One region of the Colwellia sp. KU-HH00111 genome, then DNA from elsewhere that is predicted to be linked to it. Evidence: predicted binding sites of a transcription regulator. Region 1 holds the regulator's gene; each other region holds the start of a gene.
What was found. The regulator LexA, encoded in region 1, represses DNA repair genes until DNA is damaged. The targets are predictions, from matches to a motif close to TACTGTATNNNNATACAGTA.
Positions count from the first base shown of each region.

Region 2: the regulator LexA is predicted to act here: its motif matches at 2,336-2,355, upstream of ABXG98_RS14795 (LexA family protein).
Region 3: the regulator LexA is predicted to act here: its motif matches at 1,890-1,909, upstream of recA (recombinase RecA).
Region 4: the regulator LexA is predicted to act here: its motif matches at 1,960-1,979, upstream of ABXG98_RS04140 (DNA recombination protein RmuC).

Region 1 covers NZ_BAABWO010000002.1:343,049-347,431, forward strand. The annotation lists gene ABXG98_RS05780 (tetratricopeptide repeat-containing sulfotransferase family protein) at 1-1,717, shown strand, start outside; gene lexA (transcriptional repressor LexA) at 1,973-2,596, shown strand; gene coxB (cytochrome c oxidase subunit II) at 3,245-4,383, shown strand, end outside.
Region 2 covers NZ_BAABWO010000008.1:56,462-60,844, forward strand. The annotation lists gene ABXG98_RS14785 (competence protein CoiA family protein) at 265-1,089, shown strand; gene ABXG98_RS14790 (metalloprotease) at 1,108-2,187, opposite strand; gene ABXG98_RS14795 (LexA family protein) at 2,367-2,780, shown strand; gene ABXG98_RS14800 (Y-family DNA polymerase) at 2,768-4,024, shown strand; gene ABXG98_RS14805 (DUF2164 domain-containing protein) at 4,066-4,311, shown strand.
Region 3 covers NZ_BAABWO010000004.1:251,757-256,139, reverse strand. The annotation lists gene ABXG98_RS09860 (homoserine O-succinyltransferase) at 1-553, opposite strand, end outside; gene recA (recombinase RecA) at 814-1,839, opposite strand; gene ABXG98_RS09850 (hypothetical protein) at 2,233-3,525, opposite strand; gene ABXG98_RS09845 (TonB-dependent receptor) at 3,571-4,383, opposite strand, start outside.
Region 4 covers NZ_BAABWO010000001.1:938,083-942,465, reverse strand. The annotation lists gene ABXG98_RS04145 (sodium-dependent transporter) at 1-590, shown strand, start outside; gene ABXG98_RS04140 (DNA recombination protein RmuC) at 624-1,946, opposite strand; gene ybeD (DUF493 family protein YbeD) at 2,215-2,478, shown strand; gene lipB (lipoyl(octanoyl) transferase LipB) at 2,573-3,205, shown strand; gene lipA (lipoyl synthase) at 3,198-4,196, shown strand; gene ABXG98_RS04120 (prenyltransferase) at 4,325-4,383, opposite strand, start outside.

The sequences.
Region 1 (4,383 bases):
AAATCAAACAGTTCCAGCCAAAGCAGCCTTCGAAAACGCGGTAAAACTCAATCCAAGTTTAATGGCTAGTTGGCAACAGCTAATTGAAATTTATCAAAAAACCAATCAAACAAGCCATGTGCAACAGGCTGCAAATCAATTAGCAAAATTAAAGCAACTACCGCCCGCTTTGCTCGGCGTTACTCAATTGATGCATGAAGGAAAACTATTAAAAGCGGAACAAATTTGTCGACACTTTTTACAAAATAATAAGCGGCATATTGAAGGCATGTGCTTACTCGCTGAAATAGGCATGGAATTAAAAATTTATGATGATGCCGAGTTTTTATTGGCTACTGCACTTGAACTAGATCCAAACCATATTACTGCTCGTTCTCAATACCTTAACCTGTTAATCCGTTTAGGAAAATACAAACTAGCTGCTAGTCAAGTAGAAAGTCTGTTGGCTGAACAACCTAACAATTTAAGTTTCAAAGTTGCTAAAGCTAATGTATTGACAGGTTTAGGGAAAGTTGAACAAGCTATCAGGATATATGAGCAAGTCATTGCACAAGACCATGCTATTGCTGGCTTTCACTTACAGCTTGGGCATGCACTAAAGGCAAAAGGAGATATTAAGCGAGCTGTTTCGGCTTACCAACAAGCATATCAATTAAAGCCAGATTATGGCGATGCATATTGGAGCTTAGCTAACACAAAAACCTATCGTTTTAGTGATGAAGAAATTAAGCAAATGCAACTACAGCAAGAAAATAAAGCATTAGCATCGCTTGATAGTATTCAGCTCTATTTCGCGACAGGCAAAGCTTTTGAAGATAAGCAAGAATACGCAAAAGCTTTCAAAGCTTATCAGCAAGGAAACGCTATACAGCATAAGCAAAGCGGCTTTGATATCGGTAAAATTGAACAACAAGTCGCCGCCCAAATGAAATACTGTACACATGAGTTATTTAATCAAAGAGGGCATTTAGGTTTGAGCGCACCTGATCCTATTTTTATCGTTGGCCTACCACGAGCAGGATCTACTTTACTTGAACAGATATTAGCATCTCATAGCCAAGTTGATGGCACGATGGAGCTGCATAATATTCTAGGTTTAGCGGCAAGATTGAGTGGCAGAAACCAAAATAGTGTCGAAAACCAATACCCAAAAAATTTAGCTGAAATAACTCCTGATTATTTTAGTCGATTTGGTCAGCAGTTTATTGACGAGACAAAAGTATATCGAGAAGCAGCGCCGTATTTTATTGATAAAATGCCCAACAATTTTCTACATATTGGTTTGATTCGCTTAATACTACCTAACGCAAAAGTGATAGACGCACGTAGATCACCTATGGCCTGTTGTTTTAGTGGCTTTAAGCAACTATTCGCTGAAGGGCAAGACTTTAGCTATAACCTAGAAGATATTGGTCGTTACTATCAAGCTTATTTAAAATTAATGGCACACTGGGATAATGTACTGCCTGGATCCGTATTGACGGTTAATCATGAAGACGTAGTGGATGATTTAGACACACAAGTTCGCAGAATGCTAGACTTTTGTGGCCTTGAATTTGAACAGTCCTGTCTAGATTTTCATAAAACCAAACGTAATATTAAAACCCCAAGTTCCGAACAAGTACGCCAGCCTATATATAAAAGTGCCACGCAACAATGGCAGAACTTTGAGCAATTCTTAACGCCATTAAAAGCTGTGCTTGGCACCACCAAATAAAAGTTCTGGAAAACATGATTGAAATACACCTAGTTTAATAATATCAGCATTCAAAGTGAACACCTGAAGGATGGGGGCTATTTTTGTATAAATATCGCTGTAAAGTCATGTGATTTTGCCCGTTATTGAGAGCGAAAATCATAATATTATCAGCAAAAGCTTGTGTTTGTAATTTGACTGTATATACTGACAGTTGTAAATAAATACAGGACTTTTCCTAGAATGGAAAAGTAGAAAGGAAAGCTTATGTCTGCAATGAATGAACTAAAACCATTAACAAATCGCCAGCAACAGATCTTTGATCTGATTAAAGAGAATATTCAAGAAACAGGTATGCCACCTACGCGTGCCGAAATTGCAGATTTTTTTGGCTTTAAATCAGCGAATGCTGCCGAAGAGCATTTAAAAGCATTAGCCAAAAAAGGCTATATTGAAATGCTAGCGGGTACCTCTCGGGGTATACGTTTAGCGGAACAATTTATCGAAGAAGCTGGCTTACCGTTAATTGGCCGAGTAGCCGCAGGCGAGCCCATCTTGGCAGAAGAACATGTTGAAGAACATTACCAAATGGATGGCAATTTGTTTCATCCTTGTGCTAACTATTTACTGCGCGTAAATGGTGAAAGCATGAAAGATATTGGTATTTTAGATGGCGATTTACTTGCTGTTCATCAAACTACTGATATACAAAACGGACAAGTCATTGTTGCCAGAGTAGAAAATGATGTCACGGTAAAGCGATTTAAACGAGAGGGTAATATTGTTTATTTACATGCAGAAAATGAGGCTTTCTCGCCAATTAAAGTCGATCTTTCTTGTCAAGAGTTTAATATTGAAGGTCTTGCTGTTGGTGTTATTCGCAACGGTAACTGGATGTAATTAGCTGGGTAAACGGCTAAAAAGAATAATTGCAATATAGCTAAATAGCTAATTCAAACAATAATTGACGCTCATCATGGCGGCAATTATTGTTTGCTCATTTTTACTCTGTGCTGATTGCCAATATCATCATAACGAAAAAATTCAAATACCTACCATAAAATGACAAAAGTCACTAACGCTTAGAAACCTGCAAAAAAAACAAATATTTCTCATATTAATGTTTAACATAACAATAGCCTATACCTGCAAGGGGTTGGGCTTATAGTTAGAGTTGTTACTCTATTGAAATTGTTGCTTTTTCTCTATTTAACCCTGAAAAATTGTTTGACCTGGATCAAGTTTTGAGTAATTCTAAAGCAGTAATTGTACAAAAAATAACGAAAAAAACGCAATAACAACAATAATACGATAATTCGCTAATTTGATAAATATAGACATCACTTGCTCAATGTTTTGTAAGGTATTGGCAATTATCGTCAGTTAATTTAATAAAAATATAATAACAAAATTAGCAGATAATCAGTTCAATGATGTGAGTAGTACATTGCTGCTTTCTGTTTTCTATTTTTTATGGCCTATGCATAATAACAAGAGATGCTGTTCCTGCTCTTTAGTGTGACTAGGCAATGATAGAGGAGAGGTTGAGTGAATAGAGGTAATCAATGTTGGTTGATGGGAGCTTGGCTGTTATTAACAAGTTTGTTTTCCAGTTCAGCTTGGGCAGAGACACAGTTAAATTTAACCAAAGGGGTAACAGCAGTTAGTCGAGAGGTATATGACTTACATATGCTGGTGCTCTATATTTGCACTGCTATCGGCATAGTCGTTTTTGGCGCGATGTTTTGGTCAATGATATTCCACCGAAAATCTAAAGGGGCAAAAGCCGCTGATTTTCACGAGAGTACAAAAGTAGAAATATTGTGGACGGCGATTCCTATTGTCATTCTGATTGCCATGGCAGTACCTGCAACTAGTACCTTAATAAGCATGGAAGATAATGATAATTCTGAGGTAACCATCCAAATTACCGGCTCGCAATGGAAATGGCATTACAAATATTTTGATCAAGATATTGAATACTATTCTGTATTGTCGACACCGCGAGAACAATATGAAAACCAAAATGGCAGTTTTGCTGGTAATGGTGCCGAAAAGAGCGAAGACTACTTACTAGAAGTTGATAGACCTTTAGTGATACCTGCGAATAAAAAAGTTCGTTTTTTAATCACTTCCGATGATGTTATTCACTCTTGGTGGGTTCCTGCTTTTGCAGTTAAACAAGATGCCAACCCTGGCTTTATCAATGAAGCGTGGACCAATGTTGACCTACCTGGTATTTATCGAGGTCAATGTGCTGAACTGTGCGGTAAAGATCATGGCTTCATGCCTATTGTTGTTGAAGTTAAGTCTGCAGCAGATTATGACACTTGGATAAATGAGCAAAATGCATTAACAGCACAAGCAGCTGATGCCGAATTGGCCTCATTAAGTGCCTCTATGAGCAAAGACGAGTTAATGCAATTAGGTGAGTCAACCTATATGGCGCATTGTGCCGCTTGTCATCAACCCACAGGCTTAGGTTTACCACCGACATTCCCCGCACTTAAAGGTAGCGCTGTTGCCGTACAAGGCTCAGTTGCAGACCATATTTCTCTGGTGCTGAACGGAAAAGGCATGATGCCTCCATTTGGTAAGCAATTAAGTTTAAAAGAAATCGCAGCAGTTGTAACGTATGAACGAAACGCTTGGGGTAACGATACCGGCGATTTAGTGCAAAGTTCAGA
Region 2 (4,383 bases), on a different contig from region 1:
TGGAAGATTGGTTAAATCCTTTTTCAGCATTTGGGATAATTCATAACCAAAGAAGATTTTTTATACCGTTAAAAATAAATAAATAAAGTTATCAGGATGACTTATTTAGCTTATGTATTTTCTATACGGAATTTTAAGCCCTATAGATCGATTTTTATAACCGCCCCCTATAAATAGCTGCGAGCTTGCTTTGCAATTAATTAAATACGCTATAATCATCATTAGCTGAAACTTTTACTCGATTTTTCTACGCTGGATGCTTTGATGAATTTAATACCGTTTGCTTTATCGTTAGATACAAAGTTATTAGTTGATGTTGCTGATGTTCAATCAGGAAAAAAGTGTGGGTGTATTTGCCCTAGTTGCAATATCCCTCTTGTTGCAAGGAAAGGTAAAATCAATGAGTGGCATTTTGCTCACGACAGCCAATGTATAGAAAAGGATCAAGAGCTAAGTTGTGATTTTTCTTGGGCTGTTGCCGTAAAAATGATGATTAAGCAACTACTACTCGAAGGCTCTACCCTTGCATTACCTGAGTACTATATTGATTTTAAAGGAATGGATTATCATAAAATCAAAGTAACGGAACCCTCAATTATTCACTATACCAACCCAGAATTAAAGTCTCTTGCGTGTGATGTTACCGTTGAAGTAAAAGGTAAAAAATTAGGCATTATATTCTTAACCAGACAGTCTCAATCCTTGGTTGAAGCTTCATTTGACCAAGCCTTGTTCGGCGTCATAGCTATTAGCATTGAGCATGTTGGTTATGATGATAAAGGTAAGGTGATTAATCATTTAAGAAATCATTTACAGCATTTACTTGAATCAAAAACCACCACTAAGCACTGGCTTTATCATAAAAGGGAAGCGGCTGCTTACCTCAAAATTACTGAGCAAGAGAAACTGCTTAGCGCAAGAGCAGCAAACGAGCAAAAACAAGCACGCAATTACATTCAAAAGCCTACTCAAGCTATACAGGCAATGCAGTGGTATTGTTTGTCTTGTCAGCTAGAATATCAGGGATATTCTACTGGGGTAAACCCTTGTCCGAAATGCCGTTCTCACTTTTATAGAAGACCAATGTGAGGTGTAATGTTAATTAAGTTAGCTACCTAGTATTTTAAGGGGTAATGCTAACGCTTCATTACCTGTTTGACCAACAAACCAAATAATGGCACTCAAACCACCTAAGGTTAAAACATACCACAAGGCTGACACGATTTGTGCATAACGGTTAAGTGGTAATAGTTCGCTTAAATGTCGACGTTTATATTCAAAAAATATTTCAACACTACCAATAGCCAGTAAAAAACCTAACAGCGCTAAACCAAAATGATAACTGATGTAAACCCCTAGCCCGGCCCCTAATACACATGCCACTAAACCAACTCTGGAGTTAAATGAAAAAGCGATGCTTTTCAGCACATGACCGCCATCTAAAGGCAATACTGGTAGCATATTAAATAAATTAAGCAGCGCATTAAATACGGCTAGGCCTGCAAGTATTTCTATATCAGTAAGCCAATAGCCAACTAAACAAGCAATAGATAATATCAAACCAAAAAATGGCCCCATAATTGAAATAACAATATCTTGCCAACGGGTATTAATTTTATCATCGCTCAGCGCTAAACCGCCCACAAAGGGAATAAGATAAATACCCTTGGTTTTCAGTCCAAAGTACTTCATCGCCTTGATATGACCATATTCATGAAAAACAAGACAAAGTATCAGCGCAATAGCAAACTCAATAGAAAATAGCCAGCTATATGCCGCCAAGCTACCCGCAGCAAATAATACTTTAATAACCTTGGCACTTTTCAATAGCTTCAAACCAAGGCCTGCCATGCCAATGAAACTGAATTTAATGGGGTGTTTTTGATCTTGTCTAACTTGGCGTTGTTCTATGTCTTTTTCTTTTAAGGTGTTTTCATGCAAAAGTTCACCATTAATTAATAGCTGAAATAGCAATTCAAAAGGCTGCCATTGTAATAAGCCCTTAAGTTCAACGTGTACCTCACCTTGCTCATTTTGCAAGAGAAATTGATGTGAAAAACCCTCGTTGTCAGTACTGGCATCAATTTGCGAGACACATTGATCATCCCAAAACAGTTGCTGCCACCCAGCCATTGAACCCTCTAACCGTAATGTTTTACCTAAACACTCTATTGCTAATAATTGCACTGTATGTATGTCCTAATATAAACCCAATAAATAACGCCGAGCCCGATTATCACTATATTTATTGATACAGCAAGGTTTATCTGTAGGAAAATTATTTAAACCTTCAATGTCACAGTTATTTTACTGTATATTTTAAATAAAACCGCTATACTGTATAAAAACACAGTTAATTATTTTTTATGAAAGTCATCCCTATATTTGCAGAAGCGGGTATAAGTGGTTTTGAAAGCCCTGCTGCTGAATATAAAGAGCTTGGTTTATCACTTGACCAACTATTGATCAAACACCCTAACGCGACCTTTATTGGTCAAGCCAATGGCGACTCTATGCAAGGCGTTGGTATTTTTAATGGTGATTTATTGATTGTGGACAGGTCGTTAATGGCAAACAATGGCGATATTATTGTTGCTAATTATAATGGTTGCTTTGTTTGTAAATTGATAGATAAAACCCAAGCACTTTTATTGTCTGCATCAAGCAAACACCCTCCGGTTCATATAACACCTGAAGATGATTTTCAATTAGAAGGGGTGGTTACTCGCTCTATTCGTCTACATCAAAAATCACCTGAAATTACGCTATGTACGCATTAGTTGATGCCGTATCTTTTTACGCTAGCGCTGAAAAGGTATTTGATCCAAGCATACGCAATAAACCCGTAGTAGTGCTAACAAATAATGATGGCTGTATTTGTGCGGTGTGTCCTATTGCAAGACGTTTGGGTATTCCCAAGTTCAAGCCTTACTTTCAAATTAAGTACTTCTTAGAAAAGCATGGGGTTGTTGTGCGCTCATCTAACTATGAGCTATATGCAGATTTAAGTGAGCGGATGATGAATGTTATGGCCAGATATTGTGATAACCAATATATCTACTCTATTGATGAATCTTTTTTAGCATTTAAAAACTACGGTAGCATGATTAATGACTGGCATAAATACGGACATGAAATCCGCAAAGCTATTTGGAAAGAAACGCGTTTACCCGTTGGCGTAGGCTTTGGTACCACCCCTACCCTAGCAAAAGCCGCAAACCATGCAGCAAAAAAATTAACGGGGTTTAACGGTGTTGCTGTCATTGGTGATAATCAATCACGTATGGAAATACTTAAACGCATGTGTGTTACTGATGTATGGGGAATAGGAAATAGGCTAGGTAAAAAGCTTAACTTACTTGGTATTAATACCGCTGAGCAACTGGCTCAGCAATCAGCTAAAGACATGCGTAAACAATTTAGCGTGGTGGTTGAACGTACAGTTAATGAGCTTAACGGTATTGCTTGCTTATCTTGGGATGAGATCAAAGCGCCCAAAAAAGAAATATTTTCAACACGTAGCTTTGGTCAAAGAATAACAGATCACCAAGCATTAATGTTTGCGCTAGTTACCCATGGCGCTATTGTTGCTAAAAAACTACGCCAACAACAATCATTGGTTAAGCGCTTGCTAATTTTTGCTGCCAGTTCACCGCATGATAATCAGTATTATAAAAAGTCTCTGATCTATGAATTTCCGCTGGCAACAAATAGTAGTAGTCAAATAGCTTCAGCTATCGGCTTGGTTTTACAAGAAATCTTTCAAAGCGGTGTCTATTTCTATCGCTGCGGTGTTGGCGCTATTGCTTTACAAGACCAACAATATCAACAGCCTGATTTATTCGCACCTACGCAACCTAGCCCGTTAATAATGAAGTGTTTTGATGGCGTGAATCACCGTTATGGTCAAGGTACAATGACATTGGCAAGTGAAGGTAAAGCTGAAAGATGGCAAATGAGAAGACACTTTTTATCGCCACAATATACCAGTAGTTGGCGTGATATTCCTAAAATAAGTTGTTAGTATCTAATGTTAAACCGTATGAAAAATGGAGTTATATTAAAATGTCTCGTATTGAGTTTTCTAGTGAACAAAGAGCGGCCATGGTTGAAAAACTTCAAGACTATTTTGATAGTGAACTAGACCAAGAGCTTGAGCAGTTTGACGCTGAGTTTCTTTTAGACTTTTTTTCTAAAGAAATTGGCGCGCATTTTTACAATCAAGGGCTTCATGATGCTCGAGCGGTATTTGAGTCTAGAATTGAAGCAATTGATGATGAAATTTATGCTATTGAAAAAGAAACCAACTAATACCATTAATTTGATTAAAAGGTATAAATAGCACCTCTGACTATCGAGTGCTAGAATGCACAACTTAAATAC
Region 3 (4,383 bases), on a different contig from region 1:
CATCAAAGCCACGCGTTAGTAGCTCTTTTTCATCTAGGGTTGTATGTTTAAATACTCCAGATAGTTTTTCTTTTCGCAAATGACGGTTTAAACCGTAATGATGGTATAGCGCAGCATGAGCCGCCCAGCAAGAAAACATGGTTGACGTTACATTATTTTCAGCCCAATCAAATACTTCACAAATTTTGTCCCAAAAGGTAACTTGTGAGTAATCTAACAAGGCCAATGGAGCGCCTGTAATAATCAAACCATCGTATTGCCTGTGTTTAATGTCATCAAATAAATGATAAAAATTCTCAAGATGTTCTGTTGGCGTATTTTTAGATTCATTAGCATTAATTCGAATAAATTCGACATTAATTTGCAGCGGAGTGTTCGACAACATCCGCAGTATTTGCACTTCTGTTTCAATTTTATTTGGCATCAAATTCAATATCGCCACTTGCATTGGGCGAATTTCTTGTGAAATTGCTCTGTGCTCTGACATCACAAAGATATTCTCTTTGTCTAATACCGACAAAGCCGGTAATTGATCGGGAATTTTAATTGGCATAACGTACCTATCACTGGATAAAAAATTCAAATACAACTGAAAAATATAGCATAGCACTAGAATCATCATAGTACGTGGATTGCTAGATATGTCAACATCTAAACGTTTAGATGGCTAAAACAAAATATTATTAACTAGAATCAAAACGAAAAAAAACGCTATTCTACGTCTAGAATAGCGCTTGATATTGATGTTTTTATTAAATTTCAGTGTGATATGCTACAAACTCTAGCTAAGTATCAACTGACATAAAGGTATTATTACGGTTGTGCTACCGCTTCTTTCTCTGCTGGTGCGGTTTTAGTTAAAAACATTTCACGCAGTTTTACGTCAACATCTTTAGCCATTTCTGGATGTTCTTCTAGGTATTTTGCCGCATTCGCTTTACCCTGACCAATACGTTCGCCATTACAGCTGTACCAAGCACCGGCTTTTTCTACAAAACCATTTTGCACACCTAAGTCTATCAATTCACCTAAGTTATTAATGCCTTGACCATAAAGAATTTGAAATTCGGCTTGTTTAAATGGTGGCGCAATTTTATTTTTGACCACTTTAACGCGGGTTTCGTTACCGACGATTTCATCACCATTTTTAACAGCGCCAATGCGGCGAATATCTAAACGGACTGATGCGTAAAACTTAAGTGCATTACCGCCGGTTGTTGTTTCAGGGTTGCCAAACATAACACCAATTTTCATACGAATCTGGTTAATGAAAATTAACATGGTATTGGATTTTTTTAAATTACTGGTCAATTTACGCATGGCTTGCGATAACATACGTGCTTGAAGACCCATATGCGAATCCCCCATATCGCCTTCAATTTCTGCTTTCGGTGTTAATGCCGCAACCGAATCAACCACAATAATATCAATTGCTCCTGAACGTGTTAGCATGTCACAAATTTCAAGTGCTTGTTCACCCGTATCTGGTTGAGAAACCAATAATTCATTGATATTTACGCCCAACTTTTCAGCATAAATAGGATCAAGCGCATGCTCGGCATCGACAAAAGCACACACTTTACCTTCACGCTGCGCTTGTGCAATAACTTCTAACGTCAAAGTAGTTTTACCGCTAGATTCTGGGCCGTATATTTCAACCACACGACCAAAGGGTAAACCACCAGCACCCAATGCAATATCTAGCCCCAACGAGCCAGTAGAAATTGTTTCTACGTCCATCGTATTATTGTCGCCAAGTTTCATAATTGAACCTTTACCAAATTGACGTTCAATTTGACTTAACGCTGCTGAGAGTGCTTTTTCTTTTTCGTCTTTCATTGATTGCTCCACGAACCGTAATTGGTTATTTCGTTTTAATGAAACAAGTATACTGTAAGTTCGTACAGTATCAAGTTTTTTTACAATATTTTTTAATTTGTTATTTGTTTTTACAGACCGAGACTTTTATATTCTTGATTAATAAGAATTATAATGGCAAAAGTAACTTTTTACAGTTTGAATGTAAAAAGTTACTTTTGATATAATAAACCAATTTTTAAACTAAAAAATGTTACTTAGTACTATATTATTTTCGATTATATGTGAAAGGTATGTTTAATAATACGACATGAGAGTTATCCTTTGTTTACAATTCAACTTTTTAATGAAAGGTAATTTTCAAGGTGATTGATAAGATATAATCTGAACTAACACAATTACAAGTGACTGTTATTAATGTTCGTGCTCTTCTTCTCCAGATACACCAAGCCATGCTGCTTTACCTGGGTTGAATCCTAAGTCAAAATTACCGACAACTTCACCATCATGTAAGTCAATCGTTGTTATTTTCTTTCCATTAATGATATATACAAATTCATGTGCTTTTGATGCAATGATTATTGGCTTTGCATCATCAGTAGTAGGTTCAAAAACTTCAATACGACTTTCAAACTTCCAATCTGTTTCCGCAGAAAACAAGTTTAAATAGCCCTTATTATCAAGTATCAACATATGTTCATTATGACCATCAAAACCATACGTTAATGCAGTTAAGCTTTCTTCTTGTTGCCAATTAAATGACTTTATAGTTTGTCCTGATAAATCAACTAAAAAGAAACCCGCACGCGATGAACCAATCATGATACTACTTTCTGCACTACCTTTTAATGAGCCGATGCGGATTCCATCAGGCATATCAGTTGGATTATCTATTTTCTGAGGTGTAAAAACACTCCCTTGCTGCTCAATAGATAAAACTCCATCCCCACAAGCAAATGCTATATGTGTTTCTGTTTGAAAACTACCATGTAAAGCTGGGCAAAGTGTTTCAAAGACTTGCTCTTGATGAAAGTGGTCACTATGCACTTCTAATAAAACCACCTGATCCGGTAAACTACTTTCAGCATTATTATCACGTAATGTTGTTAGCACATAATCGCCCCGAATTTCCGCAGTGCCATGCATATAAGTTTCAAAGTCATACCCTGCAATGATCTTACTCAAGCTGATGCTTTCATCACTCAATATGCTTAAACTCGCATTTGCACCTGTTTCTTTATTACCATCAAAAAAAACGGCCGCTCTATCATCACGGGGAACATAATGCGTTGGTTTTACATCACTCAAAGTAAAGCTTATCAATTCAGGCGCATCGTTATGTTGATCATAATGATCTCCATGTAATTCTTGCCAAACACCTCCATCTATGAATTCGACCGAGTCTACTGAACGTTGCACAGCAACGGCATAGCGACCTTCTGGGCTAGCGTACAAGTATTCTGCTGGGTGCGTTAAAGATACAGACTCAACTAAGCTATTATCTTCTAAATCAAAAATATGTACAATTGCATGCTCAGCATCAGCTATCGCCAAACGACCTTTGCCAACTTCACCGCCATGATCGTGATCATGCTCATCCGTTGGTGTTGGTGTGATTTCAGTAATATTTGTTTCACTGTCGCCACAGCCTGCTAGAAATAAAGCAGAACAAGCGACTATTATTGTATTTAAACGAAACTTTTTCATGATTTTCCTTTGTTAAATTGTTGAATTATTTGTTAATTAGGTAAATTAAAATGACCCACGAATACCAACAGAAATTGAGCGTCCTGCCAGTGGCGTTAAATTTTTCAAAAATGAGGTGTGCACTTGAGCGTATTCATCGGTTAAGTTTTTACCCTTGAGGTAAACCGCTAAATCATGCTGTCCAACAGTAAAATGGTAGTTAATATTTGCATCAATCATAATGTAACCGTCTGTTGTGCTCTCTAGGGTTGCCGTATGAGTTTGCTTGAAGTAGTTACTAATGAATAAGTTACTTGAAATGTTCTCACCCTGGTAACTGAATTCACTTGTAATACGTGCTGGTGGTGTACGAGGTATTTCACCCCCTGCTTTTAATCTAGCCCTTATGATGTCGGCTTGAACTCGCCATGAGAATTCATCTGTTACTTGCCAAACTACTTGCGCTTCAAAGCCATGCAATTTTACGTCTTGTGAAGTAAAAACAAATAATGGTAGTGTGTGTGCTTCCTCCTCTTCTTCATGGTTTCCATGATCATGACCACTATGGTCATGTCCGTCGCCTGCATGGAAATGGGTAGATTGCTCATAATAATAGTCATCTATTTGGTTATAAAACGCATTAAATATGAAACCAAAATCACCTTTGAATTTACGTAAACTTACATCAATATTGTTAGCTGTTTCCATTACAATGTCGTTTTCTGTCAAACCAAAGTGTGGAATTTCATCATGGTCATCATGAAGTGAAAATAATGATCCCACCTCATAGGAACCTGTTCCTATGTGTGGACCAAATGACAATAGCTCAGATGCTGACGGTGCCCGTTTTGAATGAGATAAAGATATCCCAACGTTATA
Region 4 (4,383 bases), on a different contig from region 1:
AATTAGTGGTGTCTATCGCTGCACTGGATACTTTTATCGCGTTTCTAGCCGGGTTATTAATTATTCCTGCGTTATTTGTCGCCCAACATGCGGGTCAAGAAGTATTCACTAACGGCCATTTAATCGGTGAAGGCCAACTAATATTTCAAATTCTACCTTCTTTATTTGCCACTATGGGCATGGGTGGCTTACTGGTTTCTTTTAGCTTTTTCACCTTGCTGTCTATTGCGGCACTGACATCGACAATTTCTTCTACCGAGGTTCCTGTAGCCTATTTAGTTGAAGATAAAAACATGAATCGAAAAGGTGCGACTTGGCTTATTTCTGCCGTTGTTTTAGTTGCTAGTATGTTACTTATTGCATTTTTTGACTTACTATTTGGCTTGGTCATTCAAATGCTAACTACCATTCTCCAACCGCTAATGTCATTGTTTTATTTTATTGTGGTTGGTTGGATTTGGCAGCGTGGTAATAAACTTACCGATGTTGCACAACTACAGGAAAATACCAAACTAAGATTTTTTGGTTTTTACTTACGTTATATTTGCCCTATTTTGTTAATCATTGTTTTTATCAATGTTGCATTTTAAAAGGGGTTGCCTGTTAAGCAAAAACAACAAGGTTTATAATAACCCCTCGGCGCGCATTGGCTTGGTATCGTGATCTTGAAGTTCAACTTGCTCTATTTTTTCAAAACGATTTGAAATTTTATCCGCCGAGGTATGGATTTGTTTGACATCGGTGGCGGCTTGGTCAATATGTTTTGCTAAGTTAGCAAATCGTCCCTTAAAACGGTTGAAGTCGAGTGCTAAATCAGACAAGTGCGCCTGAATAATATGAATTTGCTTGCGCGTTGCTTCATCTTTTAATACCGAACGCGCTGTAGTCAAAATAGCCATTAACGTGGTAGGAGACACTAACCATACTCGTTTCTTATTCGCATAATCAACCAGCTCACTTTGGTGCCCGTGTATCTCTGCAAACACTGCCTCAGCAGGAATAAACATTATAGCGCCATCGGCAGTTTCATTATCAATCAAATATTTTTCGCTAATATCATTGATATGTTTTTTGATATCAATTTTAAATTGTCGACCAGCACTTTTTCTATCAGATGCAGGTAATTCAATATCCATCATTTTTCGGTAACTCTCTAGCGGAAATTTTGCATCGACTACTACGTTACCGGTAGGCTCAGGTAAAAACAGCACACAATCTGCAATTTTTCCGTTTGACAACGTATGTTGCAACTTGAAACTTTGTTCCGGTAATACATTTCGAATTAAGCCATTGAGCTGTACTTCACCAAAAGCCCCCCGTGAGCGCTTATCGTTTAGCACAGCTTGTAAACTCACCACATTGGTTGACAGTTCAGTAATTTTTTTCTGGGCATCATCAATTAACGCTAACCGTTGTAAAATATCACTAAATGTCTTAGTGGTTTTCTCAAACCCTTCTGTAAGCCGCTTTTCAACCTGACCACTAATTTGCTGTAAACGCTGATCGGTTGCATTAGTTAACACATCAATTCGTTTGTTCATTTGCTCACTGCTTTGCATTAACGACTTGCTTAGCTCTTCACGATTAGCCTGCGTGGTACTATTTAAATGCTTAATCAGTTGCTCAAGAGTTTGATTTTGATTGTGTGCTAACGTCTGATTGAGTTGCTCTTTTTGACTATTCAATTCTCTTAATAGTTTAAGACGAAGATCTGACATTTGCTGATCAAAAGCACTTGAAAGTTGTAATTGTTGTTTATCAAATAGTTGTAATAATGCCTTATTTTGCTCCGACGAATACAGCTCAAACTTAGTTTGTAGTTCAGCAATTTGTCGACCTTGTTTACGGTTATATCTGACAATAAGCAATATTGCGGTTAATAACACCCCAAAAGCATAAAGTATTAGCAAGGGTAAAATATCTGGCTGTTGCAAATTAAATAACATAGAAAACCTAATACACTGTAAATAACAACAGTTATTTAATCATATGTGAGTATTAACAACTAGTTATTTATTATTTAAATTACTTTGCCACTTAAGGTAATAACCCTGGTGTGATTACCTGTATCGGCTGGAAGAAAAAAGTAGCCCTTTTTATTGCTCTTTTTTATTCCCTGATAGCACTTCAATCGACATTAGTGATAAAATAATCAAATAACGATTATTGCAGTATATATCATACTATCGACCTTTAGCTTTTGTAGAGAGAAACATGAAAACCCATTTTGATGAATTATTAGACTTTCCCACCGTATTAAACTTTAAAGTAATGGGGGTTGCTTGTGATGAGTTGCCAGACTTGATTATCGCAGAACTACAAAAACATACCCCTGGTGACTATACAGTTAAAATAACCCCTAGCTCTAAAGGTAATTATCACTCGGTTTCGATCCCCGTTACTGTGACCAGTAAAGAACACATCGAGCAGATCTATAAAACCTTAAACGCTATTGAGCAAGTTCGCTACGTTCTCTAATTGTCAGCCAGATATATTCAGGTATACTGTTTAAAACAAAATTAAATAAGGCTTTTTTGTGAATAGCGAACTAATAATTCGACAGTTGTTTACTATGGATTACAGCAAGGTTTGGCATGCAATGCAAAACTTTACTGACAATCGTGACGAGCAAACACCCGATGAACTTTGGCTAGTAGAACATCCGCCTGTATTCACTCAAGGACAAGCAGGTAAAGAAGAACATTTATTAATGCCTGGTAATATTGAAGTTGTCAAAGTTGACCGAGGCGGTCAAGTAACCTATCACGGCCCGGGTCAACAGGTGATCTATTTTATGATCAATCTGCGCCGTAAAAAGATAGGGGTACGAGACTTAGTGACCTTAATTGAAAAAAGCATCGTGGCTGCGTTACATGACTTTGCTATTAAAGCCTACCCAAAGCCTGATGCACCAGGTGTATATGTGGATGATAAAAAAATAGCCTCTTTAGGTTTAAGAGTACGTAAAGGCTGTTCTTTTCATGGTTTAGCACTCAATGTAAACATGGACTTATCTCCTTTTTTAAGAATAAACCCGTGCGGTTATGCTGGCCTTGAAATGGTACAGACTTGCGATTTACAAGGCCCAAAAGATATAAAAAGCGCTAGCGATGCGTTAGTTAAATATGCCATCAACCTGCTACAAGTAAGCAAGGTTGAATATCAAACAGGATTACCCAGCAGTTATGAGCAAGCCAATGCCTAAAGACGAAAACAAATCAAACTCAGCCGTTAAAAAGCCAGTTAGAATGGCACCCGGCACCAAACTCCGTGACGCCGACAAAATGGCGCATATTCCGATTAAAGTTGTTAGCTCAACCAAAGAAAGCATGCTACGTAAACCCGAATGGTTACGTATTAAGTTACCTCGTTCAAGTGAACGAATTGACGGTATCAAAGCAAATTTGCGCAAGCACAACCTGCATTCAGTTTGTGAAGAAGCCTCATGTCCTAACTTGACTGAATGCTTTAATCACGGCACCGCTACTTTTATGATACTAGGTGACATCTGTACTCGTCGTTGCCCTTTTTGCGATGTAGGTCATGGCCGTCCTTTGGCTGTAGACCCAGAAGAGCCAAAAAAACTCGCGTTAAGCTTAAAAGATATGGCGCTAAAGTATGTAGTGATCACCTCAGTTGACCGTGATGATCTGCGCGACGGTGGTGCTCAACAATTTGCAGATTGTGTGCGTGAAATAAATGAACAAGCGCCAAATACTAAAATTGAAATTTTAGTTCCTGATTTTCGCGGCCGTATGGATAGAGCACTAGAGATCCTTAATAAAAATCCGCCTCATGTTTTAAACCACAATTTAGAAACCGCCCCAAGGCTTTATACCAAAGCCCGACCCGGTGCTAACTACCAATGGTCTTTAGATCTGTTAAAGAGTTTTGGCGAAGCCAACCCAAATGTTACAACTAAATCAGGTTTAATGGTGGGTTTAGGCGAAACTAATGAAGAAATACTGCAAGTGATGCGCGATTTACGAGCTCATGGGGTGACTATGTTAACTATTGGTCAGTATTTACAGCCAAGTAAAGACCACCTACCTGTTGAGCGTTACGTCCACCCTGATGAGTTTGCTATGTTTCAAGAAGAAGCCACTAAAATGGGCTTTGAACATGCTGCCTGCGGTCCATTAGTACGTTCTTCCTATCATGCCGACAAACAAGCAGCGGGTGAAGAAGTAAAATAGCCCATTTTGATTTTGCTTATTATGCAATTTGTTCAATTTGGTATTAAAAGGCAGTCAACCGACAGTTAAACTAAAAAAGCAATAACCTCGCTGTTATTGCTTTTTTGTTTTAAGGTAAACCAAAACACTTAAAGATATAAACTAATTGCCAGTACTAATGGTGTAAGTACACTGCAGCCAACATTAG